Regions from separate parts of the Paenibacillus sepulcri genome, predicted to be linked through region 4. Evidence: riboswitches for the same ligand, from Rfam matches in the RefSeq annotation. Region 4 holds a riboswitch; each other region holds the start of a gene.

Region 1 (7,991 bases), 1.7 Mb from region 4:
CAGCCTTCTCCTCGGCTGAAAGCTCGCTCAGCACGAAGCGCCGCTTGATTGCATAGTCCAGATTGTTCACGTGCTGGGCGAGGATCTTCCACCCGCGGCGCGCCTCCGTATCCACGAGCATCGGGCAGGCCGTCGCACCCGCATAATAAGAGCCGTCCTCATTCCGGTCAACCGCTACCCACACAATCCAGCAAAGACGACCGTTCGGTACCGTTTCTTTATCCGGGCTGAACTTGATGCCCTTCTCCACCTTGCTCTTGGCGTGCATGGCGCCTACATCAATATAAGCCTCGCCCTGATCGATAATGACGCATGACACCGCGCTGAGGTCGATCGTTCCCGCCCCGAAACCCCGATGCTCCTTGTTGCTCACCACATTGAGCGAGAGCTGCCTCTTCTCTTTCTTCTCCGGCGCAGGCGCCGCCTGTTCCGGGTTCTTATCCTGTCCTTGATCCTGTTCGGTCATCTGTGGTTCCACTCTCCTTCTCTGCAAGCCCGTATATGCCGCCAGGAAAAAACGGCTGCCGCCGCCCTCTGACGGTTAAGCCAGGTTTCTTCCCTCAGAAATATAAGCAAAGTATGATGAAATCTTATACTTTCTTATATTTTAAAAGCATCGCCCGTTTATTGCCGCGCATGCTCGCCAATGATTCCAAATCCCGCGTCCGACAAGGCTTCTTCGCCTGTCCACACTTTAATTCCATTTTAGCTAATAATCCGGGAAAAGCCAACATATACATGCTGTAGATGCTTGTCAACGGGAGGGAATGGTTCAATGACGCCACGTCACACCAAACGTTTGCTGCTCCTTGCAATAGCTGCCGTCCTGCTCGGCGTGAGTGCCCAGTATGGATTCGGGGATGCCTGGGCTTCGCAATATACGTATGCTTTTGCCCCCGACAAAACAGATACGTCGCCCAAGACACCCCCGCCGCGCATCAATATGCCGGAACCCGACCCGGTGGTGCAGCCCGGGCCGGATGCGCCGCTCAGCAAGCGGGTCGTCGAATACCAGATTGATGTCCGGCTGCAGGAAGATACGCATACGCTGCAGGGTCTGCAGACGATCACATGGACAAACCCGGGCAAACAGCAGGTTTCCGAGATGTATTTTCACCTGTACCCCAACGCATTCCAGTCCAAAGACTCGACGTTCATGCGCGAATCCGGCGGCCAGCTCAGGAATGACAAGGCCACGGAAGCAAGCCTCGGCTACATGCGGATCAATTCGCTGGTCACCAGCGAGAATGACAGCCTTCTGCCAAGGCTTCATTATGTGCAGCCCGATGACGGCAATGCGAATGACCAAACATTGGCCAAGCTCCGCCTGCCCGAGCCGGTAGCGCCCGGAAGAAGCGTCACCCTCAAAATGGCCTTCGAGGTCAAGCTTCCGGAAGTCTTTGCACGGATGGGCTACATGGGGGATTTCGTTATGGCCGGCCAATGGTTTCCGAAGCTTGCCGCCTATGAGACGGTAGGCACCAGGGGGAGAACGACCGAAGGCTGGGATGCCCATCAGTACCACGGCAACTCTGAATTTTACAGCGACTTCGGCATTTACAGCGTAAAAATCAATGTGCCCGCCTCCTACAAGGTTGCCGCAACCGGATTCCAGACGAAGCCTGCCGCAGCCGACAACAACCGGAAAATCTTCTCCTTCTATGCGGACGATGTGCATGATTTCGGCTGGAGCGCCTCTCCCGACTTTGTCTATGCGGAAGAACCGTTCTCGACCGACAATGTCCCCGGTGTCCGCATCAAGCTGTACCTCGACCCGCTGCATGCCAAGTTCAAGGACCGCTACATGCATGCCGCCAAATCAGCGTTGGCCAAGTATTCCCAGTGGTACGGGGCTTATCCCTATTCCACACTCTCGATCGTCGTCCCTCCCAAAGGCGGCAACGGAGCGGGAGGAATGGAATATCCGACCTTGATCACTTCGTTCGCCGCCGAGACGGACAATCCCGGCTACGATCTCGAGCGCACCGTCGTTCACGAGATCGGCCATCAATATTGGTACGGCATGGTCGCCTCCAATGAATTCGAAGAAGCCTGGCTGGATGAAGGCTTCACCTCCTACTCCGAGGACAAGGTGATGGAGAGCGAATACGGCGTAGCTCCCAATCTTCCTGTGGAAGCCAGCTACATGACCGATCCCGCACCGCTGAAGCAGCTTTCCTGGTCCTACCACAGCCATAATCATTATGCGGAAAATGTGTACATGCGGGCCAAGCTTGTCCTGTTCGGCATCGAGAAACAGGTCGGTCCGAAGATCATGAGCAAGATCATGCGGACATACTTCCAGAAATACAAGTTCAAGCATCCGTCAACGGCGGATTTCCAGCATGTTGTGGAGCAGGTCACCAAGACCAAGTGGAACGATTATTTCAGCCAGTTTGTCTACGGCAATCAGATGTCCGACTATTCGGTTGAATCGATTGCGGTCAAGCCTGTGAAGGAAAACGGCACTGTGAAATATGAGTCAACCGTGCTGATCCGCAAGAATGGTGGCAGCTACGGACCTGTCCCGATTGTTTTCCAGTTTGCCGACGGGACGACCCTGCCGAAGGTTTGGGATGCGGCGCAGATGCACATTCAATATACGCTGGTGCATTCCTCTCCTTTGCTTTGGGCAGCGATTGATCCACAGAATGAGAACGTGCTCGACAACAAGCATATTAACAATTTCATGAAAGCCGAGCTTCCGGAGAAGGTACAAACGCGCTGGAGCATTGGCGTTGCCAAGCTGCTGGAGGGGATCTTCACTTCACTTGCCTGGTAGCCTGGCGACCTGGAGCCGGCAGGTACCCGCCAAACAAATGGAGAAAAAAGGAGGTGAAGGCTTGCATGAACCATCATGTGAAGCAAGGCTGGCATCTGACGATGAAGCATTTTTACATCATTATTATGTTGTTCCTGTATGAGCTGCTGTGGGGCTTCTTCCTCTACCGTTCGGTTGAAGGAATTATGGTCCCGCTGCTGAAGCGTTACCCGGACAGCGCACCCTCGGACGGAGCTGTGGCGCTTTTCCTGACGGAGGCGCAGTTCCAGCTGCTCAAGACCGATCTCATTCGTCCCTATATCTGGCTCTTCGCAAGTCTGCTGCTCGGGCGCATGCTCCTGACCCCGTTCCTGAACGCCGGCCTGTTCCATTCCCTGCATCATGCCCAGGATGAGAACGGCACAAGATTTATCAAAGGAATCCGTACGGCGTGGAAGCCGATTGCACTGCTATACGGCATCGAAACGGCCTTGACGCTGGCTCCGGGCGTATGGCTGCTGCCCAAAGCGCTTGATGCCCTGCTCAGCAGCGGCAGTCTGGCGGACATCGCCAACAAGATCGGGCCCTGGGCCGGCGGTTGGCTGGTGTGGGCGGCGCTGCTCCACCTGCTCTTCCTCGCCATGCAGTTCGGCGTTGTGTCCGGAAACGGCGCGCTTCGCTCATTCTGGGGCGGGGTGCGGCATCTTATTCCGCTGGCCGGCATCTCGCTGCTAATGTGGGCCATTGGAATGGCGCTCAGTCTGACCATGGCCTCGGCCTCCATGCTCTGGGCCGGGTTGATTGCACTCATTTTGCATCAAAGCTATCATCTGGTTCGTACGGTTATGAAAGTGTGGACGGTAGCCTCGCAATATGAAGTATGGCATTCCAAGCAGACCTGACCACCGCTCTTACTAGCGAAACAGGCAGCAGGCAGAAGTCGGTTCAGTTGCCGGTGAGAACTTAAAAATATCAAAGAGGGATCAGCCGTTTTGATGCGGTTGGTCCCTCTTTGTTTTGAAAATATGACATCTGAAAGGCGAATTAGAGAAACAGGCGCAGTCAGATATTGTCGATAATGCGGGTGAAATCGGAAGCGTTCAACTGCCGCATGGACTTAAGACTCAAGTTTAGACCACAAAAAAAAGGCTCATGCAGATGCCGGAAGGCCCTTTCGCATTTTTTGCAATAAGATAACGAGACGAGTTGTCAAAAAGTTTCACTCTAATAATTCTAATTTGTGAACAAATTGTGAATTTGGAAGGAGATTCGCTAAAAAAACAGAATTAGTATGCCAGCATGAAAAAATTGCCGAATTCTCTTGGATGAGAAGCGGGGGAACCATCTTGGGTGAATTGATCCCGACATTTGCTGCAACGAATGTCAGAGGGTATCATAGGGAGCCTTCAACCGAACCCCACAGCTAACCTCGCAGGCAACCGGAAGGGGTCACATTTTTTGAAAAAAGTTTCTGCACTACTCATCGGTCTAGCATTGGTACTCTTATTCCAAGTTGGGAGCGCACTAGCAGACTCCAAAATGGACGGCGTTATCAGTGATGTGATCGGCACTCCTTACCGCACGGCAGGGACGACTACCAAAGGATTTGACTGCTCCGGATTTACGATGTACGTGTTTGACAAACTCGGCGTCTCGATCTCGCATTCATCCTCCGCTCAGTCCAAGCTGGGCAAGAAAGTAGTCAAGGACGACTTGATTGCTGGTGATCTCGTATTCTTTAATACGAATGGTCGCGGCATTTCGCACGTCGGCATTTATGTTGGAGACGGCAAATTTGCTCATTCCTCCTCCAGCAAGGGCGTTACCATTAGCAGCCTCAGTGACTCTTACTACGTTAAACGCTATGTTACTGCCCGCCGCGTAATGAGCCCTGAGACATTCGAGAAATACGCTGACGAACCTTCTGATGAATTGGTTGACAGCGAAGACGCTGGTTGATCAGTGTCAATGAGCATTCGCTAACGAATGCTGATGCATAGCCGCAGACGCTTGTCCGATTGGACAAGCTGCTGCGGTTTTTGCTTTTTCATTTGGGTGTATGAAATAAGAAGCGGCTCTTATATATACCCCGTATGTTCCGGTATTCAAACAGTCCAGCGCATGCTGGATGCCGTCAAAATGGACCCGATAGACCCGGGCGTTGTGCGGAGGGTGCCGGCGAATCTCGCAATCAGAGGGAAAATGGGTATAATATAACCACAATCCCAACCTTGATGTATGAATGAAAGGAGCTGTTAGGTGATGACAGAGCTTTCCCCTGCGCTGCAGGTGTTTCATCCGACTCTTGCGGGGTGGTTCCGGCAGGCCTTCGGCGAGCCGACCGATATTCAGCTGGACGCGTGGGCTTCAATTATGGACAATCATCATACGCTCATCGCAGCACCGACCGGCTCCGGTAAAACACTTGCGGCGCTGCTGCCCTGCCTGAACGGAATCGCAGTAGGCAAAATCGCCGCCACGGCCCCGGGCAGCAGCTGGAAGCCAGGCGTGCGCACACTTTATATTACGCCCTTGAAGGCGCTTAATAACGATATTCAGTACCATATCATCGGCTTTATGGAAGCTATTGAACGTTTCCATGAAGAGCATCAAAGAGCGGAGACCCTCGCATGGCCGGGAGTACGCTCAGCCGTGCGGACCGGGGATACGTCCTCAAGCGAGCGCGCCAGAATGGTGCGCAATCCGCCGGATGTGCTGGTTACCACCCCTGAATCGTTCTACCTCCTGCTTACCTCCGAGAAAGGACGCGGCATGCTGCAGACGGTGGAAACGGTCATTGTGGATGAAATCCACGGGCTGGCCGGAGACAAGCGGGGAGCTCATTTATCCCTGTCGCTGGAGCGGCTCAGTGCGTTATGCCCGAAGCCGGTGCAGCGCATCGGAGTCTCGGCGACACAAAAGCCGCTTGAACGCGTTGCCCGCTTCCTCGGAGGCTGGGAGCAGCGGGCCGATGCGGCGGCCGGTCATCCAGCCGTGGACGCTCCTGGGGCGGCCGGCGGACGGGAGGAAGCCGTCAGCCCGCAGGAAGCGGATACGAGCTCCGGGCGCATGACGGACGGACGTTCTCTCTACCCTGCATTACCGGATTCCGTGCAAAATAGCGGCTCCCCGCCGCCCGCTGCCGGAGCAGGTGCAGAGACCGGGCAGCGCCCGCACCCGCTTGGCTACAGTCAGCGGCCTGTTACGATCGTCCTGAGCCGAATGTCAAAGTCCATTGAGTTTCGGGTTACGATGCCCGATCTCAGCAAGCCGGCCAAGACCCGCGAAGCCGTCTGGCTGCCGATCGTTGACCGGGTGTTCCAGTTAATGAACGACGCCCGGTCTGTGCTGATCTTCGTCAACAGCCGCCGGCTGTGCGAGCGGCTTGTGCTCCGGCTCAACGAGCACGCCGGCTACGAGATGGCGCGCGCCCATCACGGCAGCCTTGCGCGCGAGCGCAGGCTAACGATCGAGGGCATGCTCAAGGCAGGCGAGCTGCGCTGCCTTGTGGCCACCTCGTCCCTGGAGCTTGGCATCGATGTCGGACATGTCGAGCTGGTCATTCAGATCGATTCCCCGAAGCAGGCCGCGGCCGGCATTCAGCGGATCGGGCGCGCCGGCCATGCCGTGGGCGATGTGAGCCGCGGCTTCATCCTGGCCCGCGGCCGCAGCGAGCTGCCGGAATCCGCCGTGCTCTGCCGCGATATCACACGCCGTGATATCGAGGAGATCGTACTGCCGCAGGAGCCGCTTGATGTGCTTTCCCAGCAGATTACAGCGATGGTCGCGGCGGAGGATCTGGAGGTTAGCCGCCTCCACGCGCTTATTTCGCGGAGCGAATGCTACCGCGGGTTTCCAATGGGGCGCCTGGAGGCTTCACTGAAGGTGCTGGCCGGCTTTTATCCCTTCGCCAAGCCGCTTATGGATTGGGACCGCAGCCGCGGCCTGCTCAGCAAGCGGGCGAATACCGCCATGGCCGCGATCACCGGAGCGGGCACGATTCCGCAAAGCTCCGCGTATCCGGTTCACCACGCGGACAGCCGCGTCCATCTGGGCGAGCTGGACGAGGAATATATCCACGAGAGCCGTGTTGGAGATGTGTTTCAGCTCGGCACGTCCTCATGGATGATCAGCTCCATCCAGAACGACCGGGTTTATGTAAGGGAAGCGCCGAACCGCTTCAGTGAAATTCCCTTCTGGCGTGCGGAATCCGGGGGACGGGGCTATGAGCTCGGCGTAAAGCTGGGACAATTCATGGGCGAGCTGGAGGCCCGCATGCATTGGGGCGAAGAGGACACCGGCGTGCAGCCCGCTTCTTTGCCGGGGAATTCAGGCGGGGGCGGGACGGATCAGCCCCCGTCGGATGAATCGGAAATCGCGGCCATCCACTGGCTGGATACGGAGTACGGACTCGATGCAAATGCTGCGGCAGAGCTCATCGGATTTGCCAAATCCCAGCACCGGGCGCTGGCTCTGCCGACTGACCGCAGGATCGTCATTGAGCATTACCGCGATCTGATGAACCAGACGCGGGTTATTATCCACAATCCGTTCGGCCGCCGGATCAACCGGACCTGGCTGCTTGCCATTGAACATCAATTCAAGCGGCTGCTTCCTTACAAGATGTACGGCAATGCCAAAGACAACGGAATCGAGCTGGTGCTGCCGGAATGGGATGCCTCCTGGCTGAAGACATTGTGGCATATCACGCCGGAGAGCATCGAGCCGCTCATGACCGAAGCGATCGCCGGATCGCCGCTGCTGGCCATCGCCTTCCGGCGTATAGCCGAGACGTCCCTGCTGCTCTCGCGCAGCTTTACCCGGACGCCAATGTGGCAGAAGCGCCTTCGCAGCGAAGAGCTGCTGAAGCAATCCCTGCCGTACGCGGAGCATTTTCCTTATTTGCAGGAAGCGATGCGGGAATGCCTTCATCTGTACCTGGATATCAACGGCCTGAAGCGGCTGCTCACAGACATCTCGACGGGATATATGGATATCGTGGTGCAGGAAACGAATAACCCGTCGCCTTTTGCCGCGCAGTTCCTGTGGGAATACGTGAATGCGCAAATCTATGAAGGCGACGGCTTAAGCGAAGCTACGCAGCTGCAGCTGATGAGCGTCAGCAGGACGCTTGCAGGCGAGCTGTTCGGCGAGGATGCCGTGCGCCGGGCCATCGATCCGCTGATTGCCGACGATGAGGCCAAGCGGCTGGAAAGCGGGGATCTCATCC
Region 2 (7,991 bases), 1.5 Mb from region 4:
CGGGCGCGTTCTCTGCTGCTCATCTTGGCTGGGCGATTTTGAGCCGGTATCGATCAAGATGGCCAAGGATCAGAATCTATCGCTGAATCCAACCAAAATATCCGGTTTATGCGGAAGATTAATGTGCTGCTTGAAATATGAGCATGATAATTATGAAAGCGTCCGGGAAGAACTTCCGGCCGTTGGCAAGGTCGTTGTCACTTCCCTGGGAGAAGGCAAAGTGACCGGAATAAACGTAGGCACCAAATCCGTTTATGTGCAACTATTCGATGGTGGGAAGCCGAAGGAAATGCCGCTGGATGATGTCGTGATTAAATAAGGCGGGAATCCGTAAGTCCGAAGCTGAACAGTCTTTGGGGTGGGAACTTGAACAAGAAGGATATATTTAACCAAATGGACGAGCTGGAAACGAATATGGGGAGCCTGCATGTTCAAATGGGCGCGCTCAAGCAGCGGGTGAAAGCATTGCTTGAGGAGAACAAACGGCTCAGCATCGAGAATCAGCAGCTGCGCAAGATATTTAAGCGCGAAACGGCGATTCTCTCCGCTCACGTAGAGCCGGAGGCTGCTGTTGCTGCCGACGATCAGGGAACTGTAGAACTGCCTCCTCATATGCCCTTGGACCAAGCGGCAGCTGTCGGCGAGGGCTACGACAATCTTGCCCGTCTTTATCATGAAGGATTTCACATTTGCAACTTGTACTATGGGCATTTGCGTACGGAGGGTGACTGTTTGTTCTGTCTATCCTTTCTGAATAAGGAATGATTACACAACAAGACCCGGCTTCCCGGGTCTTGTTTGTTTTATGTCCCGAGAACACGGATTAACGATATTCCTTCCTGGATTATACCGGGATGTCAGAAAGGCTTGCAGCGGGTAATAATAAGGGAAGAAATGAGGGTATCATGCACGTGTCTAATCCATTTAATGAAGGAACACTGAAATCGAATGAGCGGCTGGATGATTTGTTGACCCATCAGCTGCACATCATCCAAAGCCGGGATGTGTTCAGTTTCTCTATGGATGCGGTTCTGCTGGCGAGATTCGCCGGGGTCCCGCCACGGGGAAAAATACTGGATTTATGTACCGGAAATGGAGTTATTCCTCTGTTGTTATCTACGCGCACCAAGGCGGCTATCACGGGCGTTGAGATTCAACCCCGCCTTGCGGATATGGCCAGGAGAAGTGTGGTATGGAACAAGCTGGAGCACCAGATTCACATTCACGAAGGCGATCTTCGTTATTATATAGAACATAGCGGTTATGGCAGCTTCGATGCGATTACGGTCAATCCTCCTTACATGCCGGTGGGAATTGGCGAGCGGAATGAGAATGAATACGTTGCGAATGCCAGGCATGAATTAAACGGGACTTTGGATGATATTGTTGCCGCTTGCGCCAAGCTGGTCCGGACCGGCGGACGTGTATCCATGGTGCATCGGCCGTCGAGATTGATTGAGATTACGCAAACGCTTCGAAAATGGAAATTGGAGACCAAGCGGATCCGCTTCGTCCATCCACATGTGGAGGCAGAGGCGAATATGGTGCTGATTGAAGCGGTACGCGACGGCAGGCCCGATGTTAAGCTTCTGGCGCCTTTAATCGTTTACAACAGCCAACGTCAATATAATGAAGAGATCATGCAGATCTATTATGGAAATCATCAGCCGGAAACGAGGATCGAGCCAACATGAAAGTTCAGCAAAGCTTTACGAAAGCGAAAGATCAAGAGAGCAAGAAAGCGGGTACGCTCTATTTGGTGGCAACGCCGATTGGAAATCTGGAAGACATAACTCTTCGTGCGATCCGCACGTTGAAGGAAGTCGATCTGATTGCGGCGGAGGATACCAGGCAGACACGCAAGCTTCTGACTCATTTTGAAATCCCGACCAGGCTGGTAAGTTATCATGAGCATAATAAGTCGGCAAGCGGCAGCGAGCTTATTCGCCTTCTCTCTGAGGGACTCTCGATTGCACTGGTGAGCGATGCGGGGCTTCCCGCCATTTCTGATCCGGGTGCAGAGCTGGTAGTAGCGGCAGCTGAGCAGGAAATCGCGGTTGTTCCCATACCAGGGGCAAACGCGGCGCTGTCGGCACTTATCATATCCGGCCTGCCTACAGACAGATTCCTGTTTACAGGATTCCCCCCGCGCGAGCGCAAAGCACTGCAGGAGTGGCTGCAGCAGCTGAGGAAACAGGATGCGACTATCATCTGCTATGAATCGCCTCATCGGGTGGCCAAAACCCTCACGGCTATGCTGGAGCTATGGGGCGACCGTGACGTAGCTATGGTGCGGGAGCTCACGAAACGATTTGAGGAGGCGGCGAGAGGGACAATATCGGAATGTCTGGCTTGGCTCAGTGAACATCCGCCGCTTGGCGAGTACTGCCTGGTCGTTGCCGGAGCCAATGCATCGGATGCGAAAGATCTGGAGGGGGATGACAAGCCCTGGTGGACGGAGCTGAGTCTGGAGGAGCATGTAAGTCGTTATGAAGGGCAGAATCTGGATCGGAAAGAGGCCATCAAGCTGACCGCGGTTGATCGAGGGTTGGCAAAACGCGACGTATATAATGAAATCATGCGAAAGTGAATGCCGTTTCTTTCTTGGAGCCATAAAAAAAAGGACCTTCCTGATAAGCAAACTCAGGAAGGCAAGGAGTATTAAAAAGGTTAGAATTAACAAATGTAAGTTGATTAATTATATTATAACGCATGATTCCGGTTTTGTCTCTTATTTTGTTACAGGAGTTGGCATTTCGGATAAACAAGCGTTACATACAATTTTTCCCTTGAAGTAAGTGACATTCTCGGCATTACCGCAGAAGATACAAGCGGGCTCGTATTTTTTCAGCATAATGCGTTCGCCGTCCACATAAATTTCCAGGGCATCTTTTTCACCGATGCCAAGCGTACGGCGCAGTTCAATGGGGATTACAACACGTCCGAGCTCATCCACTTTACGCACAATACCTGTTGATTTCATCATAATCTATCCCGTGCTCCTCTCAAAATACTTATTTCGTCATTTTTCGACAAAGTTCTATTAATTCTTGTTTTTATAATACCAACGTTTCCCATAATAGTCAACCTTGATTCTGCTTGCAAATACGCCGTTTTTCTCCGTTTTATCCATAAGGATAGGGTGTATAGCCTTACATAAATCATACAACGATACTGACTATTTGGTAATGCGTTTACGACACAATTCGACACATTAAAAAGAAATTATGTCGAATAATTGAATATCGGAGGGGAAAAAGATGAATCCTAGACATCATTCGCTAGCCGAGGAGAAAGTATTTAAAGATCCGGTTCATAAATATATTTATGTGCAGGATGAGACGATATGGAATCTCATTAATACGAGGGAATTTCAGCGTCTGCGGCGAATTCGTCAGCTCGGTACATCTTATTTGACCTTTCACGGGGCGGAGCACAGCCGCTTCTCGCACTCACTGGGCGTTTATGAAATAACCAGAAAAATCATTTCCCAATTTGAACGGGGTGGTTATACGGACTGGCCCAGGGAAGAGAGGCTTGTGACGTTATGCGCCGCTCTGCTGCACGATGTGGGTCATGGTCCCTTCTCGCATTCCATTGAGCAGGTGTTTGATACTGATCATGAGGAATGGACATGCCGTATATTACTGGAGAATACTGAAATTAACCAGGTTCTCCGCGAGTGCGACCCCTCCCTGCCGGAACGGGTGGCGGCTGTCATCTGCAAAACGTACAATCAACCGATTGTGGTCAGCCTCATATCCAGCCAGATGGACGCGGACCGTATGGATTACCTGCTGCGCGATGCATACTATACAGGCGTCAATTACGGAACCTTCGATCTGGAACGCATTCTTCGCGTTCTAAGGCCGTATCAGGGACGAATTGTTGTAAAAGAGAGTGGAATGCACGCCGTTGAGGATTATCTGATGTCCCGCTACCAAATGTATTGGCAGGTTTATTTTCACCCGGTCACCCGGAGCTCGGAAATTATACTTCGACAAATATTTCGCAGAGCGCGCGAGCTTTATGGGGGCGGGTATGCTTTCTCATGGATGATCGAACCGCTCCGGCATCTGATGGAAGGTACGCTGGATGTGGAGAACTATCTCCTGCTGGACGAAGCCATGGCTCAAACAGCCTTTACGCAGTGGTTGAAGGAGGAGGATTCTCTGCTGGCAGAATTATGCACCCGATTCCTAAACCGAAAACTATATAAATACATAACCATGGACAATGCCGATGAAAAGCTTTGGCAGGAAATTCGTGAACAATTCCAATCGATCGGTCTGAATCCGGACTATCATCTGGAAATCGACTTTCCCTACGATATGCCGTATGATGTATACCGTCTGGGGCATGATTTCATGGACAAGGATGAACGTCCGCCGATTCTGCTTCTGGGGCAGGATGACCGCTTGTCTGAAATCTCCAGAAAGTCGGATATCATCCGCTCGATTACCGGAATTCATCAGGGCAAATATCATCTGTATTACCCCGAAGAGCCTTTACTTGAATCGGCCCATCTGTTGTCGCCGCATATCCGCGAACGATTCGGGCTCTTATTATAGAAGGGAGATCAACTTGCTTATGTTAATCGACACGCATACCCATCTGGATTCGAAACAATTCGACGAAGACCGCGCGGAAGTGATCGAACGGGCCCGTGCTGCCGGGATCTCGAGAATTATAAATATCGGCTTCGACCGGGAGACCATTCCCACGACAATGGCTCTGGCGGAGCAATATGATTTTATCTATGCGATTGTAGGCTGGCACCCTGTTGAAAGCATTCATATGCTGCCCGGGGACCTGGACTGGATTGCATCGCTTTGCGATCATCCCAAGGTTGTCGGAATCGGCGAAATAGGCTTGGATTATCACTGGGATACGTCTCCGAAGGACGTTCAGCAGCGTGTTTTCCGGGAGCAGATCCAACTTGCGCGGCAGAAGAAGATGCCCATTTCGATTCATAACCGGGAGGCGCATGAGGACGTGCTTCATATACTGAAAGAGGAGAATGCCAAAGATGTGGGCGGGGTCATGCACTGCTTCTCAGGCAGCTGGGAGACGGCGAAACAATGCCTTGACATGAATTTCTATATTTCGTTCGGTGGACCGCTCACATTCAAGAACGCGCGTGTTCCCAAAGAGGTGCTTGCACAGGTGCCGCTTGACCGTATTTTGATCGAGACCGATGCTCCTTATTTAGCTCCCCACCCCTATAGGGGGAAACGAAACGAGTCCGCTTTTGTCCGTCTTGTAGCAGAAACGGTTGCCGAAATTAGAGGGAAATCTGTAGAAGAAATCTCGAAAATTACGACAGAGAATGCTCAGAATTGTTTTGCTTTTAAAGAAAAAGGGCTATAAGAGGCAGCAATCAAGACATTTCGAGTGAAAAAACTAATTTTGAGTCAGTAAATTGGCAGTTTTTCACGTGATTTTCCTTAAAATTCGTTAAAATCGCGATTAATCTCTTCTTTACAATGAGCAGCAAAAGGCGGTATCATTCATCTCAGAGCTTCAAAACTTGCATTCCTTTTCCAAAATATCGCTTAATCTCCGAAGTCGGAGAGCGGGGGAACCAAACATTGATACACTTCGTATCGGACGAAGGGCAGTAAATGTTGAATTCTTCTTGGGGTGAATTTTATGGAAGCATGTGGTAGACATGCCAGCCATGAATAGGGCGACTCTCTCGCCCGAATCCGACAGCTAACCTCGCCAGCGTAATAGTGTTATAAGAGAGATCAACCTCGTGCATTTAATCCATGTCCCGTCGTCATCTGGGAAGCCACGAAACAGATCCTCTGTCGTCGTCGGCTTCTTTTATTTTGAATATTGCGTAAAAAGACGACATAGGGTTTACCATGGAGGTCGAGGTTGGAACGAGGAGTGGCGTGCAATCACGCCAACAAAAACAATAGAACCGTCAAAGGCAATCATGTAACTAGGCGGCGGGGCTATGAAGGAGGACCGAAGAAGTGGGCGCACTCCAGCTTAAGGATACCCATGGTAAACGATCATCCAGCATGTCTTTCGCATTGCGATGGAAGCATGAGAACGTGCGTTTAATATTACTGAGCGCTCTGATCTCAATCGCTATGACTTTCATGTTTCTGGTGTTGTTGTACGGAACGGCTGACAAGCACGTCTCCGTAGTAGTGAACGGACAAGAAACCATTGTTTCGACAAAACAATGGGTCCTTCAACGCCTACTGGATGAACAAGCCATCACGATAGGGCAGTATGACAAGGTGTCCTTACCTCTTAACGGGGGAATAAAGGACGGCGACCGCATCGTCATTGACCAAGCGGTACCGGTCCATGTGAAGGCAGACGGCAAGGTAAGAACGTTGTACACGACAGAAAGAACGGTTAAGGCAGTGATCGATCAATCGGACATACTGATACGCAGTCAAGATAAAGTTTGGCCTGCCCTGGAGGACAGAGTAAAGTCCAACATGAGTGTCACGGTCACACGGATCGAGAAGAAAATTTCGGAGAAGGCTTATACCGTTCCCTTTTCGGTCGTGAAGAAGGAAGACCCCAAGCTTGAGCAGGGCAAACAGAAGCTTATTCAAAACGGCAATGAAGGCAAAGTAGTCAAACAGTTTGAGAACGTATATGCGGACGGGGTGCTTGTGTCCCAGACTATGGTTACCAAGCTGACGAAAGCGGAGTCGGTCGATAAAGTGGTGGCGGTGGGTACCAAGAAGCCGGAAACGAATGTAGTTACGCTCTCAGCGAAGGCGGGCTCTTCTACAGTAACGACCAAGCGGGGCGACAAGCTGAAGCCTAAACAGATATTGAAGAATGTAACGCTGACTGCATATGCTGCGGGCGTTTCATCAACGGGCAAGTCAAAGAGTCATCCGCAATATGGGATAACGGCATCAGGTGCGACGGTTCAAGAGGGCAGAACTATCGCGGTTGACCCGAAGGTTATTCCTATCGGCTGGTGGGTCTACATTGAGGGTATCGGTTTCCGCAGAGCGGAAGATACGGGCAGTGCCGTCAAAGGCAAAAAAATCGATGTTTATTTTGAAAGTGAGTCTTATGCTGAGAAGTTTGGTCTCAAACGAGGATACACGGTTTATGTGCTCGGGCCGAATAAGCCGGAGGCAATTTAACCTTGGGACCTAACTCCCTTAATAAGGGTTTACCTCATTCATATCGTATTTTAAACATAAATATGCCATTATAAGGAGGGGCGATTGCCTCTTCTTTTGTATGTTTGTCTGAAGGGAATGGATGGACGGCATGATTAAGGAAATAATCGTAGTTGAGGGCAAGGACGATACCGTGGCCATCAAGCGGGCAGTTGAAGCGGAAACGATCGAAACCGGCGGTTCGGCTATCGGAGCGGATGTTTTGCGCAGGGTGGAGCTCGCACAGCAGCGCCGCGGAGTTATTTTATTTACAGATCCGGATCATGCAGGGGAGCGCATCCGTAAAATTGTTGCGCAGCGTGTGCCCGGCTGCAAGCATGCTTTTCTCCCCCAGGAGGATGCAAGCTACAAGGGGGATATCGGCGTCGAGAACGCCTCGCCCGAAGCGATTCGAAGAGCGCTCGCCAATGTGCGTACGGAAGCGGGCAACGGCGAAGGGACAAGCCAGCCCGAGATCACCTGGGACGATCTTATGCGGGCAGGTCTTCTTGTGCACGCGAACGCTTCAGAGAGGCGTCTAAAGATGGGCAATTTGCTCGGCATCGGCTATGCGAACGGCAAGCAGTTTTTTAAGCGTTGCTCCATGTTCCGAATTACGCGCGAGGAATTTGAGCTGGCATTGACAGCGATGGAGCAAGAGAGCAGCGAAAGGGGCAAGTCTTGAATGAGTGGTCCAAACGTGCATGAGGATGTAGCTTCGCCAAGACGCACACGCGACATCATTGCCAAATACGGATTTTCCTTCAAAAAAAGTCTGGGACAAAATTTTCTGATTGATCAAAATATATTGGAAAAAATCGTATCGGCAGCAGGGCTGGA
Region 3 (7,991 bases), 2.9 Mb from region 4:
ACTATCCAGGTGATAGACAACCCAACTTCATAAGGAGCTGACAGAAACGATGATAGCGTGGAACAGCAAATGGATCGCAACAGCAGCGGCCGGCATGATTCTGGCGGCGGCTTTGCCGTCATTCGCCCAGGCTGCGGACTTGACACCGCCGCTCAGCACTTCCTCTTCGCAGGAGCAAAACGGGAAAAACGAGCAGTGGAGCAACGGTCATGATCACCGGAAATACAGCGAGAGTGACCGAGAGAAGCACCGGATGAGAAGGCTGACCGAAGCCGCCCGGTATTTTGGTATTGAGACCGCAGGCAAGGATGCCGATCAGCTGCGCGAGGAGCTCAAAGCTGCCCGCAAGGCGGACGAAGCCAAGTGGAAACGGTTTGAGACGGAACAGAAGGCGAAGCATCTGGCGAAGCTGCAGGCATTTGCCAAGAAGCTGGGCATTGCCACGGAAGGCAAGGACGCCAGGCAGCTCCGCCAGGAAATCCGCGAGCGCTGCAAGGATAAACATGAGAAGCAGGAGCACGGCACTAGTTCAGAGGCTCCTGAACCTAACAAGCTTAAGACAGCCGAGTAAGTAAACAGTAATGAAGCGCCTGGAGCAATCCGGGCGCTTTTATTTACCTTATAGCATATATAAGTTTCTCTCCTGTAAGTATATATAAGGTCTAATGGAAGAAGCGAACTGCGCCGCCAAAAGAACCGCGACAGCTGTTTCTTCCTGTGGGCTGGATGGATTTCTTGAGCAATCCGGGCCTCATCCTTGCTTCGTTTATTGCCTGCATGCCTGTCACGTAATCTCAGCCGTTCAGAAGGAATACCAAACCCGCTAAGAGAATGAATATAACAGAAGTTTCCAGAATGGAAATTCATATATTGATAACAGGGGCAGGTTTGGGATGAACAGAAAATGGCTTAATTCTCCATTCACGTATGCGCTTGGCATGTTTGCTTTGATGATTCCAAGCCAGGCCTTCAATTCTTTTTACAGCTATTTTTATGTAGAAAAGCTGGGTCTTGGAGTGGGGCTTGCTACGCTGGCCCGGACCATCTATTTAATATGGGACGCGGTGAATCAGCCGATAGCCGGCTATCTGTCGGATCGCACCAGAACGCGTTTCGGCCGGCGCAAGCCCTGGATTTATTCGGCCATTCCTTTTTTTATGGCTTCATTTGTCATGGTTTTCGCTGTGCCGCAGGGATTGGGGAATATGAACCTCTTCCTTTGGTTCCTCGTTTCGCTTATTCTCTATGAAGGGGTTGCTACGATTCTCTGGGTGAATTACGGCGCTCTCTTCCCGGAGCTGTTCCGGGGCAGCCGATTGCGGGCCAAGGCTTCGGCAATCCAGCAGGGCTTTCAGATTGTGGCAATCCTTATCGGATCGGCGCTTACGCCTCTCGTATTCGAGGCCTTCGGCTTTGGCTATATGGCGCTTATCTATGCCGTGGTTTTCGGGATATTCATGCTCTTGTGCGTGATGAGCGTGCAGGAAGGGAAAACGGAAGTTTCCGAGCCCAGGCTTGGTTTGATCGAATCCTTCCGCGAGACGTTGAAGAACAAGGAGTTCTGGATATTCAACATTGCCAATTCGTTCGCCCAGACGGTGAACGGGCTGCTCAGCTCGATGATCCCTTTTTACGCCAAATATACGCTCCGCATTCCCGAATCCCAGGTTTCCCTGCTGTTGGCATCGATATTTGTATCGGTTATTCCCCTTGTGGTCGTCTGGTACTGGATCGTTAACAAGCTTGGTTCCCATAACGGCTGGAGGGTTTCTCTCGCTGTTTATGCCTTGTCCGTCATACCGCTGTGGTTCGGTCAGGGACTTGCCAGCGGGATTGTATTCGGGATTATTGTCGGCTTCGGACTGGCTGGGTATCTGGTTACTCCGCCTGTGCTGAACAGCCGCATCATCGATCTGGATACGGCCAGAACCGGCCAGCGCAGGGAAGGCGTGTATACGGCCGTCAGCGGATTCATCACCCGCTCCAGCGGTCTGATCTCGGCCTTGGCGTTCTGGACCATCGGCATGCTCTTTGGCTATGTAAGCGGCGACGAACCCGGACCGAATCCTGATTTGACCTTTCGCGTCCTGGTCTGTGTTGTCCCATTTTGTTTACTGAGCGTTTCCTTGATTCTCTCGTTTTTTCTGAAGCCATTTCCGAAAAGTCAGGATTGAATAAAGTATTGGAGGTGCGGCAGATGGAGAAATATTTAATTTTGAATGCGGATGATTTTGGGCAGAGCGAGGCCGCCAATCAAGCTATTATGTATTTGCTGGAGGAGCGGAAGGTATCATCGGCAACGATTATGCCGCCTGCTTCGGCCTTTGAGCAGGCGGCAGCGTGGTGCCGTAAGCAGAAGGCTGCGAATATCGGGCTGCATCTGACGCTAACAAGCGAGATTGCCGCTTTGCCCTGGAAAAGCCTGACCGGCGATCCGTCGCTGGAGGGCCCGGACGGGCGCATGCACGCCACCATCGAAGCTTTCGAGCGGCAGTCCGATCCGAAGGCGGTTGTACGGGAAATGCAGGCACAGTTCCAGGCGGTGAAGCAGGCGGGTCTGACGGTCTCCCATGCGGATAATCATATGGGAAGTCTCTATGGGCTGGCGACAGGCAGAAGCTATCTGCCGCAGGTGCTGTGGCAGTGCTCCCGGCGCGGCCTGCCATTCCGTCTGTTCCGCTGGATCGATCCCCGGGACAAGTTTCTGGCGTCCATTCCGGGGGCGGAGCAGGCACTGCGCAAGGTGGTCCATCTTGCGGATACGCTCGGCGTGCCGATACCGGATTATCTGCTGAGCCATACGTATGGCGTGGAAGAAGGGGAAACCTATGAGAGCTTCAAGCAAATGATGCTGGCAAAGCTCTACGATCTTCCCGAGGGAATCTGCGAGACTTATATTCATCCGGCAGCCGAGGACGAGCATATGAGCGCCCTTGTTCCATCCTGGGAGAAGCGGGTATGGGAATACAAGCTGATGCAGGGGGATGATTTCGCTTATGCGCTGAGGGATGCCAAGGTTGCCCTGGCGACTTACGATGATGTGCGCAAGTACAGAAAAAAGCCAAGGCTCAAATCCGCGGCTGTGCTGTTGAGATCGCTTATGACCAGACAAAAATAATGGGTAGGAAACATAATAGGTCATAAATGAAGATATCCTGCGAAAAAGGTTGATAGGAAGAGGATAGGATCTATGTAAGCGTTTATATCGCTATATAGGGTAATGAGCTAAAATATTCTCCAGTTTCCGTTGCTGTACAACAAATAAGTGAAGGAGTAATATTCAGTAAGTGAAGCAGCAAGTCGCGGAAAAGAGTTTCAATTTCATAGAAATCCTTAATCGCTGAGTTCTGAAACAGAAACGGGGGAACCATGGAGGCAGATGCAGTTGATCTGGTCTCAGGGGTGAATCACCTGGCGCAAGCCAAGGTGTAGGGCGACTCTCGCGCCCGAATCCGACAGCTAACCTCGTAAGCGTACGGAAGAGGAATTATCGTTGTTTTAACCATGTTCAATTATGGATAAAGCCGCGGAAAGCTCCTAACTTTCTGCGGCTTTTTTTATGCTTGAAATAAGGGATAGGATCATTTGCTTCACAACAAAATGCAGCTAAAAGGGGAAGTCACAGTGGTAGGCAGATTCAAACGGTTATTAATCGGACGTCCAATGAAAAGTGCGGAAATTGAAGGGGAAAGGCTGACCAAACTTAAAGCGCTTGCGGTATTGTCCTCGGATGCGCTCTCTTCAGTCGCTTACGGGACGGAGCAAATTCTGATCGTTCTGATGGCTGCGGGCTTCGCGGCGGTATGGTATTCCATCCCCATCTCGCTTGCCGTGCTGGGTCTTCTCCTGATTCTGATTTTGTCATACAGGCAAACGATCTTCGCTTATCCCGCCGGAGGCGGGGCTTATGTAGTAGCCAAGGACAATCTGGGCGTCCGCACCGGACTGCTGGCCGGAGGCTCGCTGCTTGTCGATTACATTCTTACTGTCGCCGTCAGCACATCCGCCGGGACTGATGCCATTACATCGGCTTTTCCGTCCTTGCATGATCATCGCGTACTGATTGCACTCATCATGATTTTGTTCTTGACCATTATCAGCCTGCGCGGAATTACGGAATCCGCGTCCGTGCTTGCCATGCCCGTTTATTTGTTTGTCTTCGCGATTTTCGCACTCATTATTTCGGGAATCATCAAGTATGCGCTCGGAGGCGTTGACGCGCATCCTCCGGAAATCGGCGCCGCAGTATCGAATATCAGTCTTTTCCTGCTTCTGAAGGCCTTCAGCTCCGGCTGTTCCGCGCTCACCGGCGTGGAGGCGGTGTCCAACGCCATACCGAACTTCAAGCAGCCAGCCAATCGCAATGCCGCCGCCACATTGATCATGATGGGCGCCATTCTGGGCGCTATGTTTGTGGGAATCAGCCTTCTCGCCTACTGGTACGGCATTACGCCGAATCCGAAGGAAACCGTAGTCTCCCAGATCGCCGATTCCACCTTCGGCAGAGGCGTGATTTATTATATCATCCAGGGAGTCACTGCCCTGATTCTGTTTCTGGCGGCCAATACAGCCTACTCGGCCTTCCCCCTTCTGGCGTTCATGCTGGCCAAAGATAAATATATGCCGAATGTGTTTATGGTGCGCGGCGACCGACTCGGCTTTTCCAATGGCATTATCATTCTGGGCATCTTGTCCGCTCTGCTCGTGGTGCTTTTCCATGGCGATACGGAGAGCCTCATTCCCCTGTATGCGGTAGGTGTCTTTATTCCCTTTACGTTATCCCAGCTGGGGATGATGGTGAGGTGGATTAAGCTGAAGCCAGCCAACTGGATCATAAAATTAGTCATCAATACAATTGGCATGCTCACCACTCTGGTCATTACGCTGATTTTTATCTTCACCAAGTTCGGCCATGTCTGGATGGTCTTTCTCTTCCTGCCTGTTGTGATCTGGATCTTTCTGAGCATCAACAAGCATTACCGCAATACGGCGGATCAATTGCGGATCAACATGGAAGCGGACAAACCGGTTATTAAAGGAAGCACCATCGTGGTTCCGGTAGCGGGCATAACGCGCGTTGTCATGCAGTCGCTGAGCTACGCCAAGTCGCTGACGGAGAATGTGGTCGCCGTTTATGTGGGATTTGATGATGAAGATATTGAACGGATGGAGAAAAAGTGGGAGGAATGGAATCCCGGCGTCCGTCTCATCGTGCTCCGGTCCAGCTATCGCAGCGTGATCAGGCCGCTCATGAAATTCATTGATACGGTCGAGTGGAAAAGCGCGGAAACCGATCATATTACCATTCTCATTCCCCAGTTCATAACCAAGCATTGGTGGCAGTATATTCTTCACAACCAGACAGGCTTGATGCTGCATGCTTATTTGTTCGCCCAGAAGGACGTAGTTATCACGACAGTCCCCTATCATCTGAATCGGTAAACTAACCTGCCATGCGCATTGTTTTGGAATATCGATGCAGCTGATAGAATAGCAGCTCAAGCATCAGGCGGTCTTCATCTCTTGCTTAGCAGTAGATTGGCGCTGGATATAGCGCTCCAGCTCGCCCTGAAATTCCAGCTGCAGAGCTGCTGAATTTTCCAGATCGCCGGGAGTGACCAGCGAGGCCGGCTTGTCGGCAATCGGAAGTCCGCTATGCTCGAACACCTTGGCGACAAACTGGGTGCAGAAGTAAGCATTCTCGCGCTGGAACTCCATATTCAGCATAACGCCGAACAGGCCGATCAGATTGTATTTGTAGTTTTCCTTGTTGGCTTCAATGGCTTGGATGTAGGCCTGCATCCGCTCATAAGCGGAGCGGCTGATCGTACAGCTGTAGACGGCGCAGACCGCTTTGCCGAACAGCTTGCCCTTCATATCCTCTTTGACGAATCCGCCGGATAGCGGATTAAGCGGCTGCTTGCGGCCAAAGCTGTATACATCCTTCAAGTCGGAGTCAAATGCGATGGAAGCGTGATTGCGGGGCGCCTTCGTGACGAATTTAATCATTCTTGTAAAAAGTGTTCCGGTGTCCGTCATCAGGACATAAATCGTTTTCTGATCATTCATAATCCATTTTCCCCCGTACCCTTATATGTTTCATTTCTGTTATCTTAAGAGTACGGGAGAACGCCGTATGACGAAACATGCTCGAGGTTGGTTTCTTACTGGACCTGCGGCGGGGATGTTAATATTTGGATATCCCGTTCGAGCGCTTATTGGAGGTTGAACCGGTTCAATTGTGGCAGCGGGTAAAGGGCTGCAGTTTGAGAACGGTATCCGTGTATGTTGATCATATTGATATTTTCGGCGACCGCAAAAACGAAACGCCTGCTTTCTGTGCTTTCTGATCATTTTTTTGGATGAAACCCGCCTCAGCCGCCCAATTGGCGGCCCTTTTCCGTTTTCCTAAACTTATTAATTGATCGCGTTTCATACAGCTTACATTTATTTAAGTTCAGAGGAGAAGCGCTGCCAAAAGGACGGCGAGCCGTTTCTTCTTGAAATATCAAAAGCATAAAATATGGCCGCTACTTTTCTGATATTTTTAAGGAATAAACGAACTTTGCCGCCAAAAGGACGGCGAGCCGTTTCTTCTTATCAAGCCGCCTTCTGTCCGAAGCCGCGCTTGAACAAAAGCCCTGTCGACCCTTTGGCGCAGAGCAGCGAGAAGGCCATGAACAGGAGCGCCCAAACGATTGTCGGGATAAATGTTACTCTGCCGAGGCTGGCTGCATCCCCGGCAGTTCCCCATGCCATAAAAGCGTTTGACAGAATGGTGAACGGGCTAATGATGGATTCCACCAGCACAATGAAGGCGATGAGCAAATAATAGCCATGCCGCAGCCATGCCGGGGCTATCGCGGCGATGACGAAAGTAGCGGCGGCAAAGACGGCGCACCACGCCATCCCGTAGCCATTGCGGACAAACAGCGCCAAGCCGATAACGGCAAGCCCCGCGGCAATGTTCAGACCGGTCCGCTCTTTGCGGCTGGCATACAGCCGAAATAAGAACAGGGCGAAAAGGGCGGAGCCCATATAGCCGGCAAGGGCGATTGGAATCGCCACCCACGTATCCGCATAGGAGGAGAAGGTAACGCCGCCGCCATTGGAGAACAAATGAATCGATCTCACCTTGCCTGACAGCACCAGCGTGACCAAAGCGTGAGACAGCTCGTGGACCAGCGTATCCACATTGCGGAAGTAAGCGGAGAACGGAATAAAGCGTGTAAGAAATATCGTAATAAGCATGAAGATTCCCATTTGCAGCCAGGCTTTAATAATAATCCCCCTCTTTCTTTGTATTGCGAGTATAGCCGTTACTGCGCGATATTTTTATACTAACCTGTACGTTTCTATTTCGCAAAAGGATTCCAATATCAAGTAATTCCGCTCAACCACAGCGCTGGATGCGAAAGCGGCAACCGGCATTATTTTGCCTGGAGGCATAATTTGGTAGATAATAGAGGGGCATAGGCTTTGATATGAGATTCTATTCAGCAGAATGACAGGAAGGGAGCCGGGGAGCTAATGGGTGATCTGAGCAAGCAGTCGTTTTCCTTTTCATTAGGTGAGAATTTATATTTGCGCGGCGATGTGAGAGTGATCGAGGATGGTCGGAGGAAGCCCGTCATCATTGCCGTTCATGGGTTCAAGGGGTTCAAGGATTGGGGCTTCTTCCCGTATCTGTGCGAACAATTCGCAGAGAGGGGATACGCGGTCATCTCCTTCAATTTCTCCTGCAACGGGGTAGGGGAGACGGATTTCGACGAACTGGACAAGTACCCGCTGAACACTTATTCCAGAGAGCAATCCGACCTGAAAGCGCTGCTCGACTATCTGATGAACGGCAAGCTGCCCTTCTCCCAGGACTGCGATCTTTCGCGGATCAGTCTGATTGGACACAGCAGAGGCGGAGGCAACAGCATTATTTATGCCGCGCAGGATCGACGGGTCGCGGCAGTTGTTACCTGGAACGGCGTTGCCAAGGC
Region 4 (7,991 bases):
GATTACGCTGGCTTTCAGCGCCTGGGCGACAAGATCGCCAGAAAACATGCTTTTTTTACGATTTCCATTCATTCTCGGCTCACCCCATTTCCTTTAACGAATTGTCAAATACTCGGCGATCGGGCCCATAACGATAACTGGCAGGAAGGTCAGCGCGCCAATCAGAATGACAGTCCCGATCAATAAGAATGTGAACAGCGCATTGTCCGTGCGGAACGTTCCGATCGTCTCCGGCACCCATTGCTTGCGGGTCAGCGACCCGGCAACGGCCAGCAGCGCAATCATCGAAATATACCTTCCGAAGAACATGACAAGGCCCGTGGTAATATTCCAGAACGGCGTATTATCTGCGAGTCCCTCAAATCCGGAGCCGTTGTTAGCCGCGGATGAGGTGTATTCATACAGCACCTGCGAGATGCCGTGGAAGCCAGGATTCGTAATGGCCCCTTTTCCAAGATCGGTCAGGAAGGCAATGGCCGTCGGTGCAAGAATGATAAACGGATGCGCCAGAATAGCGATCGCGATCAGCTTCATCTCCCGCGGTTCAATCTTCCTGCCGAGAAACTCCGGCGTTCGCCCGACCATCAGACCGCAGATGAATACGGCAAGAATGGCATACATCAGCATATTGACCAGCCCCACGCCTTTACCGCCGAATACGACGTTAAGCATCATCTCTGCAAGCGGTACAAGACCGCCTATCGGTGTGAGCGTATCGTGCATGTTATTGACCGATCCCGTTGTCGCCGCCGTCGTAACCGCTGTGAACAGGGACGACTGGGCAATCCCGAAGCGTACTTCTTTACCTTCCATGCTGCCCTGTGAAGCATCAATGCCAAGCCCGTTCATGACAGGGTTCCCGCTTTTCTCAGCCGAATAGACGACAGAGAGGAATACAAGGAACAGGATCATCATGGCCGAGAAAATAACCCAGCCCTGCTTGTGGCTTTTTGCGAATCTGCCGTACATGAAAGGCAGCGCCGCAGCCAGCACCCACATCGACAAAATCTCGATGACATTCGTAAGTGGTCTCGGGTTCTCGAACGGATGCGCCGAGTTGACGCCGAAGAACCCGCCTCCGTTGGTGCCCAGATGCTTGATCGATTCCAATGAAGCTACAGGTCCGATTGCGATCTGCTGGGTCGCGCCTTCCAGAGTGGTTACGGACAAGGTAGGATCAAGCGTCTGCGGCACCTGCAGGGCGACCAGCACCAGGGTGACGATGATCGCCAGCGGGAAAAAGACCCGTGTGTGCGCTTTGACGAAGTCCTCGAAGAAGTTACCTACCGTTTTTCCTTTGCTTGTGATTCCTCTCACGAATGCGACTGCAACCGAGAAGCCGGTCGCCGCCGACGTGAACATCATCATCATGATGACCGCCATTTGCGTGAAATACGACAGCCCGCTTTCACCGCTGTAATGCTGCAGGTTCGTATTGGTCATAAAGCTGATTATCGTATTCATAATGAGCGTGGGCTCCATATCGCCGATTCCGTTCGGATTTAGCGGCAGCCCGCTCTGCACCCGAAGCAGCACATAGCTGATGGCTACGAATATGAAGTTGATGGTAACGAAGCTGATGGCGTACTTCTTCCAGCTCATCCCCGCCCTGTTCTTCAGCCCCATGATCATATAAATCACTTTCTCCACCGGACCGAACACCTTGTCTGTGCGGTTAGGTTCGTTCGAGAATACATGATACAAATAATTCCCGAGCGGTTTGGCGATCAGCATCAGAACGCCGATCACAATAATAATTTGCAATATGTCCATAGCCGTTCCTCCTTGGGGCTTAATCGACTCTCAAGCTCATTTAAAATTTCTCGGGATGAAGCAGGGCATACACCAGGTAGATCAGCAACGCGCCTGTAAAAATCAATACCAGCGTCATAAGCGTTCTCCCTCCGTCTCGTCGATCGATTTGTCGCACCAGACCAAGAATCCGGCGATAACAAGGAAAGAGGCGATCAAAGTCAAAATCATCCATACATCCAACATAACAGCACTCCCTTTATGGTTGATCATTCAGGCGGCTGAGCAAGAACCCGACATCTCCGGATTGCGTGCGCACAATATAGGCAGCCCCGAGCTTTTTATAAATAACCTCGGGATGCCATACCGTCGTAATAACGGTAATCTCCTGGCAGGACCAGTTGGCCATGAGCTGCAGATACTGACAGCTGAGCGGCAGGCTCGACTCAAAAATATAAACGCGTCCGATCGAAAATTGGGGAGCCGCTCCCGCTTTGCTGCGGGTCGTGTTCACTCGTATAATTTCATTAACGCCCAGTTCCCGCAGCAGCTTTTCTTCCCTCCTATTATTCGTGAGGGCGACCACAGGCTGCTGTTTGTAGAGCAGCAGCCGTACGAATTTTCTCCCTGCCTCAGTCGATGCAGCCACCAATATGGGCCGTTGTTCCATACTTTTCTCCTCCAAATTCAGGGAAGAAGGCAACAAAAAAGAAGCCTTAGGAAAAGAGTAACCTTTACCTGCGGCTTCTTTGACCATGACAAACGTCCTGATCGCTCGCGATAAGTGTTGCCTCTCCCGGTACGCTTACGAGGTTAGCTGTCGGATTCGGGCATGAGAGTAGCCCTACGCCCGGCATTTTGGAATGCCGGATGATTCACCCCGTGACCGTCGCCTTCGTCCCGATGGACGAGGACGGTCGTTGGTTCCCCCGTTACTGCAGCTGCTGCGCAATATTCAGCGAATGAAACAAATTCAAGATTTATACAAAAATCTATACAACAAAAAACCGCAGAGGCACGTGACGCTCTGCGGTCGAATTTAATCGATCACTTCGTTCACCATTCCTCTCTCCACCTGCGCTTACGAGGTTAGCTGTCGGATTCGGGCGGTGAGAGTCGCCCTACGCTGCATGAGTTTCATGACACTCCTGCAACGATTCACCCCTGCGCTGTACGATCCGACTCTCACATCGGATACCAACAACGCCTCTATGGTTCCCCCGCTTTCCACCCGAAGGCGGAAACTCAGCGATCAAAAAAATGGATATATGCTGTTAAGCACGATATGAATCATACTCCCAGCCGTACGGCGTGTAAAGCATGTCCAGAACAGCTATGGGCACAAATAACGCCGCTGGACATATTTTCAAGCGCTTTCAGAGGATCAATGCTTCTTTATGCTCTGTATATCGCGGTATTTCGCCGTTTTTCTTTATCTCCGCTTAAAATGAAACCAGGCCCTTCGGGAGCTTATATGAAGATTGGGGCAGCGTATTAGCAACATGAAGAGGGAACGAGTAATTGCGCAAAATGACTGGTTTTAGCCGCTTATTTTCACTTTAAATGAAAAATATGGCGTTATGAAGTGTTTAACAGGCTGCGGATCATTTTACAGAAGAAAAGGAACGGAATATGATAAATGGCAAGCCTGTTACGGCTATCATTTATTCGCTGAGTGCTTCCAAAGGAAGCAGCGGGGGAACCATGTGAGCGTCTGACACTTCTGGCGTTCAAGGGGTGAATCCGGATGCCTGACGGCTCTGGCAGGGCGGCTCTCTCGTCCGAATCCGACAGCTAACCTCGTAAGCGAAAAAAGGGAGAGAATTTAAAGATGTCTGTTCAAACCGTTGACCCACTGCCCAAAGCTGACCCGCTGCCTGAACCGGAACTCCGCCTGCAGATCGTTCAAGTCAAAAGGATGGAGCTGTTTATTGTGGCCCTCAATGAAAACAAAATGACCCGTTATCAGGTCATCCTGTTTCTGACCACAAACGCCGGACAAGCATGGAGCGATATGGTGCTGGAAAATTGGCAAAAGCCCGCGGACTGGATTACATGGTCCAACCGTTTCCGAGACATCATGGATTCCAGGGAGCCTCATAATCTCGCTTGGTTATTGCAGCATTACCATGAAGATACCATTCAAAGTGTACTGGTCTCCTCAGCTCTGGAGCAGTTGAAAAGCAATCCCGGTCATAATCAGTCAGCGACAAAAACCGTATTGTTTGACCGTGCATCTTCTTATATTAGTTTGTTCTAGCATTCAAACCTCTTTTTATATTGTAGGGAAGCCCGGAGAGTTTCTGTGCTCTTCGGGCTTATTTTCTATGCCCTATAGTCAGAGGATTCTTCCGGAGGTACTAAGATCGTGATGATCAACAAACAGGTGTTTCCCCTCAGACAGCTTGCCGCTATTATGCTGGGCGCGGCTATTTTCGCATTCGGCCTGCATTATTTATCATTCCCAACAAGCTGATGGAGGGGGGCTTACCGGGATCTCCCTCCTGCTGCTGTATGCTTTTTCGCTGCCCCCTTCGGTCACTACGTTGCTCATAAATATCCCGCTGCTGCTGCTCGGCTGGAGAAATATGAGGCATCGGCGAATGATCTTTACGATATACGGCACGCTTTCCTTATCGTTGTTCTTATGGTTGATGGAGTTTGTGATTGACCGTGGCTGGATTGTGCCGTTTGTCAATCCGGAGTATTATTTTCTCGTTACCTTATATGCCGGCTATGATCGGATTCGGGCTTGGCATCGTATTCAGATTTGCGAAACGACCGGCGGTATCGATATCATTGCTTTCGGAAGGGGCCTATGAAGCCAGAGCCTTTTCGAATATTACCCATAAAGGGCAAGCCGTTTGCGAAGCGATTACCCGGGAGTTGGAGCGGGGTTCGACTCTCATTCCCGCTAGAGGCGGTTTTTCTTTTGAACATAAAGAGCTCGTGCACTGCATTGTTTCCAGGCAGGAAATCGGGCGTTTGAAGGATGCTGTGAAAGAGGCCGATCCCCACGCGTTTATTATCATCAGCAATGTGCATGATGTTTTGGGACAAGGCTTCGAGCGGGAATAGCAGCATAAATAGCGTAAATAGCCAACCAGCTCTTGTTCCGCAACCTGATGATTTATGGAGCGGGGAGGCGTCATCCTGCCTTTCATCGGCATTAAAGTCATTGATCTCCTCTTGAATATCCTGTAGACAACATATAGAACTGGAGAACTTACGCATGCATAAAACCGAACACATACAAAATAACACAGCGGGAAAACTAATTTCACTTAAAATCGCGGTCGTTTATCTGCTCCTCGCCTGCTTGCTTCAATTAGGCCTCCCTGACTGTTTGGCGCAGCAGCCATTATCATAACGGCTTGCTCCCTCTATCTGCTGATTCAGCGCAATCTGGAGGCTGTCCGACGGTCAGACGCGGCACAATGGGCGCATGAAGAGATCAAAATCCGCTCCACGCTGGAAAGCATTCAAGACGGCTACTACGAGATGAACGAGTCCGGCCATTTTTCCTTTTTCAATCACGCGCTGGTCAAAATTCTGGGAGTTTCCGAAGTTGAATTGCATGAGAAGCGCTTCACCGATTTTATGAGCAAGGAAGATGCCCGGAAGACAAGCAAACGTACCAATGGGTGCATCATACAGGAACCGCGGTCCACTGCGTCGAATGGGATGTTATTCTCAAGGATGGTACCCGCAGGTCCGTTGAAGGCTCGATCGTACTTATACGAGAAGCGGCGGACGGGAGCCCTGTGGGCTATCGCGGAATTATAAGGGACATCATGGAGCAAAGATTCCGAGCGAATGCTGGAAGAGACTCGATCAATTCCCTGCTTTCGCAAAACCTGATCCAGGGGATAAGGTAAACCGGTGGAACAGCAGGAGGCCGCAGCGGCGACCTCTTGCCGGTTATTTCATTCATGTTGTCTGGCGGTCGATTAACCGTAGGTGTGCCAGATATCATGAACATCATCTACAGTTTGAGACTGGAATAAACGTTCTGTAACCTTGGTCAAGTTCTCAGCATCCACCAAATCCAATCGTTTCCTGCTTTCTTCCTCTGGTATTTTATATTTATCTTTAAGAAACTCAGCCAATACTTGACGTCTGGTATCCAATTCTATCCGGTAGCTGAATACTTCTTTATCAATTTCTGAAGCAGTCAGATTATCCGTATAGAAACCATCCACGTTCATCCGAACGTACTCACTGACCGCTGAGAGATCATTAATCGTATGAATAAGCACCGAAGAGCCAAGTTTTTTCAGCTTCGAGACAAATGATGGTTTGAAACGCTCCTGTGACATCGTGACAAACCGGATATTCTTTTCTAGCAAGAAGGTAATAATTTCTTCATCACTTGCCAAGGTTTGATATAAAGTATACACGTACTGCGGGAAAGGAAAAATTTTCTCGCATATAGAATACATTTCTTCCGTATACAGTTGGGGGATAACGCGCAGTAATAATCCATAGCCATAAGACGCCGCGGCATTCACTAGTCTAATGAACTGCTTCTCAACAATCTCCGGGTTTGTGTATTTGGAGTCTGTAATGACATAGGCATCCGGATGATCAGTTAGGAATTGAAAAATATCCGCTATGGTTAAAGGGGTATATTGGTTAAGAATCTTTAGACTTGTAAATTGATTTAAGCTTAGCGGCTCGCCTTCCTTCATATCTTCCGGGGGCTGCTGCCGCAATACCTGATACAATAAAGAATTCCAATCATGCCTGGCCACCAATTCCCCATCCGACGTCAGCTCCAAATCGATCTCAAAAACCCTGTGTCCTCTCATACTGTAGCTTTGCTCCAACGCTTCTTTACAATTCGTATAATTCACGCCGTCAATTCGTCCGCCTGCATGGCTGACTGCCACAAATATATTGGACGCTGTCTTCTCTATCGACGGCTGCGCCTTAAATAGACTGCCTTGGGCATGGAGCGTGGTGAAGGTATCAAAATTAATGGCTTCAATTCCTGAGGAAGAATGATAAACAACAATATTAAACCCACGTTCGTTTATGCTCCATTCCTGATCATTCAGCCGGATGCTGCTTAAATTGCTTGATAAAGCTCCGCCGCTCATAACCGATACTGGTGTATCTTCAAAAAATGACTCCCAGTTTAGATCACCAGCTGAGCATTCTTCATGCAGCACTTCATATGTGAACGAGTCCTTTTTCCGGGCGGCCCAAATAAAACTTTGCCTGAGGTTTGATGCATCCCACGATGTAATGCCAAGCTTCCGCAGTTCTTCGGTTACCGTTCCGGTCATTTGTTGGCTGCCTTCATCTTTGACTGAAATGACCACAAAAGCGTCTTCTTCAACATTTTTCAAGAAATCCAATAAATATAGCCCGCTTATTGCATCCACTCTGTAGCCATGCTTTCTAAGATTGGGGATGTAAGAACTCGCATGAAAATAAATGCACGCATCATTTTTATCCAGATCAATATTGGAAAATAGTTTCATCCAAATACCATGCTGCCGGTGTATCAATGCCGAATACGCTATATGTATATTTTTTTCAATTTGGCTCAATCGGTTCTCAGCCTGGATTCCTGAGAAAGGAACATAAATGCTCCCTTTGTTCAGCAATGCTAAATCATCCAGTTTATAGAGCATTTATTTTCACCTCCGTATATGCGCGATAGATTGTTTTGTCGTCGAATATGGTGACAAATGTATCTGCTCTATGGACAGCTTCGACACTGGAATCAATGGCGTCATAAACGACGATATTAATCCCCCGAAGATTGGGTGAAAACTCTTGCCCATCTATTTTGATGCTCGAGAAATTGCCGCTGTCAAAACCAGCACTTACGATATCCAAATCAGCTGATATAATATGATCCTTTATTTTGTCTCCTTTTTTTAACTGTATAGCCAAACGGTTCAATGAAAGCTCCTCGTACAGACTGGTATACATATGATCCACAGTTTTCCAAATTATGTTCACATAGCCGTACCTTAAGTGTTCTCTGGTCAATGCATGCACGCCAAGTTCGGAGAGCTGCTCCTGCCACTTGTGGTTCAAAGACTGAGTTCCATCGTCTTTGACAGAGAGGATTATCAGCGAGAACGGCTGCACCTCTTTCAACAATTCTATTAAACTTCTGCCCTTAACGAGTTCAATGTTATAATTCTTGTCCCACAAATCAGACATGAATGCAGGATCATCAAAATAGACAGCCGGCGGAAGGACAGCTTCCTTCCATAACG

The links. A riboswitch is a leader RNA that binds a small molecule or an ion and turns the genes downstream of it on or off. The one in region 4 is predicted to bind cyclic di-AMP.
Region 1: linked by a shared signal. The riboswitch ahead of ACFOLF_RS16995 (C40 family peptidase) and the one ahead of ACFOLF_RS24280 (hypothetical protein) in region 4 are both predicted to bind cyclic di-AMP.
Region 2: linked by a shared signal. The riboswitch ahead of ACFOLF_RS17775 (3D domain-containing protein) and the one ahead of ACFOLF_RS24280 (hypothetical protein) in region 4 are both predicted to bind cyclic di-AMP.
Region 3: linked by a shared signal. The riboswitch ahead of ACFOLF_RS11900 (APC family permease) and the one ahead of ACFOLF_RS24280 (hypothetical protein) in region 4 are both predicted to bind cyclic di-AMP.

What each region holds. Positions count from the first base shown of each region.
Region 1 is NZ_JBHRUP010000001.1:3,857,382-3,865,372, forward strand. It holds gene ACFOLF_RS16980 (YwhD family protein) at 1-466, opposite strand, end outside; gene ACFOLF_RS16985 (M1 family metallopeptidase) at 776-2,782, shown strand; gene ACFOLF_RS16990 (hypothetical protein) at 2,848-3,663, shown strand; cyclic di-AMP (ydaO/yuaA leader) riboswitch at 4,061-4,214, shown strand; gene ACFOLF_RS16995 (C40 family peptidase) at 4,220-4,720, shown strand; gene ACFOLF_RS17000 (DEAD/DEAH box helicase) at 5,024-7,991, shown strand, end outside.
Region 2 is NZ_JBHRUP010000001.1:4,012,925-4,020,915, reverse strand. It holds gene ACFOLF_RS17810 (PSP1 domain-containing protein) at 1-319, shown strand, start outside; gene ACFOLF_RS17805 (initiation-control protein YabA) at 367-765, shown strand; gene ACFOLF_RS17800 (tRNA1(Val) (adenine(37)-N6)-methyltransferase) at 912-1,694, shown strand; gene rsmI (16S rRNA (cytidine(1402)-2'-O)-methyltransferase) at 1,691-2,590, shown strand; gene ACFOLF_RS17790 (AbrB/MazE/SpoVT family DNA-binding domain-containing protein) at 2,732-2,986, opposite strand; gene ACFOLF_RS17785 (HD domain-containing protein) at 3,261-4,571, shown strand; gene ACFOLF_RS17780 (TatD family hydrolase) at 4,591-5,370, shown strand; cyclic di-AMP (ydaO/yuaA leader) riboswitch at 5,543-5,745, shown strand; gene ACFOLF_RS17775 (3D domain-containing protein) at 5,985-7,133, shown strand; gene rnmV (ribonuclease M5) at 7,264-7,836, shown strand; gene rsmA (16S rRNA (adenine(1518)-N(6)/adenine(1519)-N(6))-dimethyltransferase RsmA) at 7,837-7,991, shown strand, end outside.
Region 3 is NZ_JBHRUP010000001.1:2,657,490-2,665,480, reverse strand. It holds gene ACFOLF_RS11915 (hypothetical protein) at 50-571, shown strand; gene ACFOLF_RS11910 (MFS transporter) at 894-2,174, shown strand; gene ACFOLF_RS11905 (polysaccharide deacetylase family protein) at 2,198-3,118, shown strand; cyclic di-AMP (ydaO/yuaA leader) riboswitch at 3,329-3,489, shown strand; gene ACFOLF_RS11900 (APC family permease) at 3,625-5,442, shown strand; gene ACFOLF_RS11895 (hypothetical protein) at 5,506-6,069, opposite strand; gene ACFOLF_RS11890 (hypothetical protein) at 6,195-6,350, shown strand; gene ACFOLF_RS11885 (M50 family metallopeptidase) at 6,601-7,251, opposite strand; gene ACFOLF_RS11880 (alpha/beta hydrolase family protein) at 7,531-7,991, shown strand, end outside.
Region 4 is NZ_JBHRUP010000001.1:5,526,185-5,534,175, reverse strand. It holds gene kdpB (potassium-transporting ATPase subunit KdpB) at 1-72, opposite strand, end outside; gene kdpA (potassium-transporting ATPase subunit KdpA) at 94-1,773, opposite strand; gene kdpF (K(+)-transporting ATPase subunit F) at 1,814-1,891, opposite strand; gene ACFOLF_RS24280 (hypothetical protein) at 2,012-2,422, opposite strand; cyclic di-AMP (ydaO/yuaA leader) riboswitch at 2,539-2,723, opposite strand; cyclic di-AMP (ydaO/yuaA leader) riboswitch at 2,816-3,013, opposite strand; cyclic di-AMP (ydaO/yuaA leader) riboswitch at 3,412-3,576, shown strand; gene ACFOLF_RS24275 (hypothetical protein) at 3,584-4,012, shown strand; partial or broken gene ACFOLF_RS24270 (YitT family protein) at 4,124-4,830, shown strand; gene ACFOLF_RS24265 (PAS domain S-box protein) at 5,095-5,538, shown strand; gene ACFOLF_RS24260 (interleukin-like EMT inducer domain-containing protein) at 5,703-7,394, opposite strand; gene ACFOLF_RS24255 (interleukin-like EMT inducer domain-containing protein) at 7,384-7,991, opposite strand, start outside.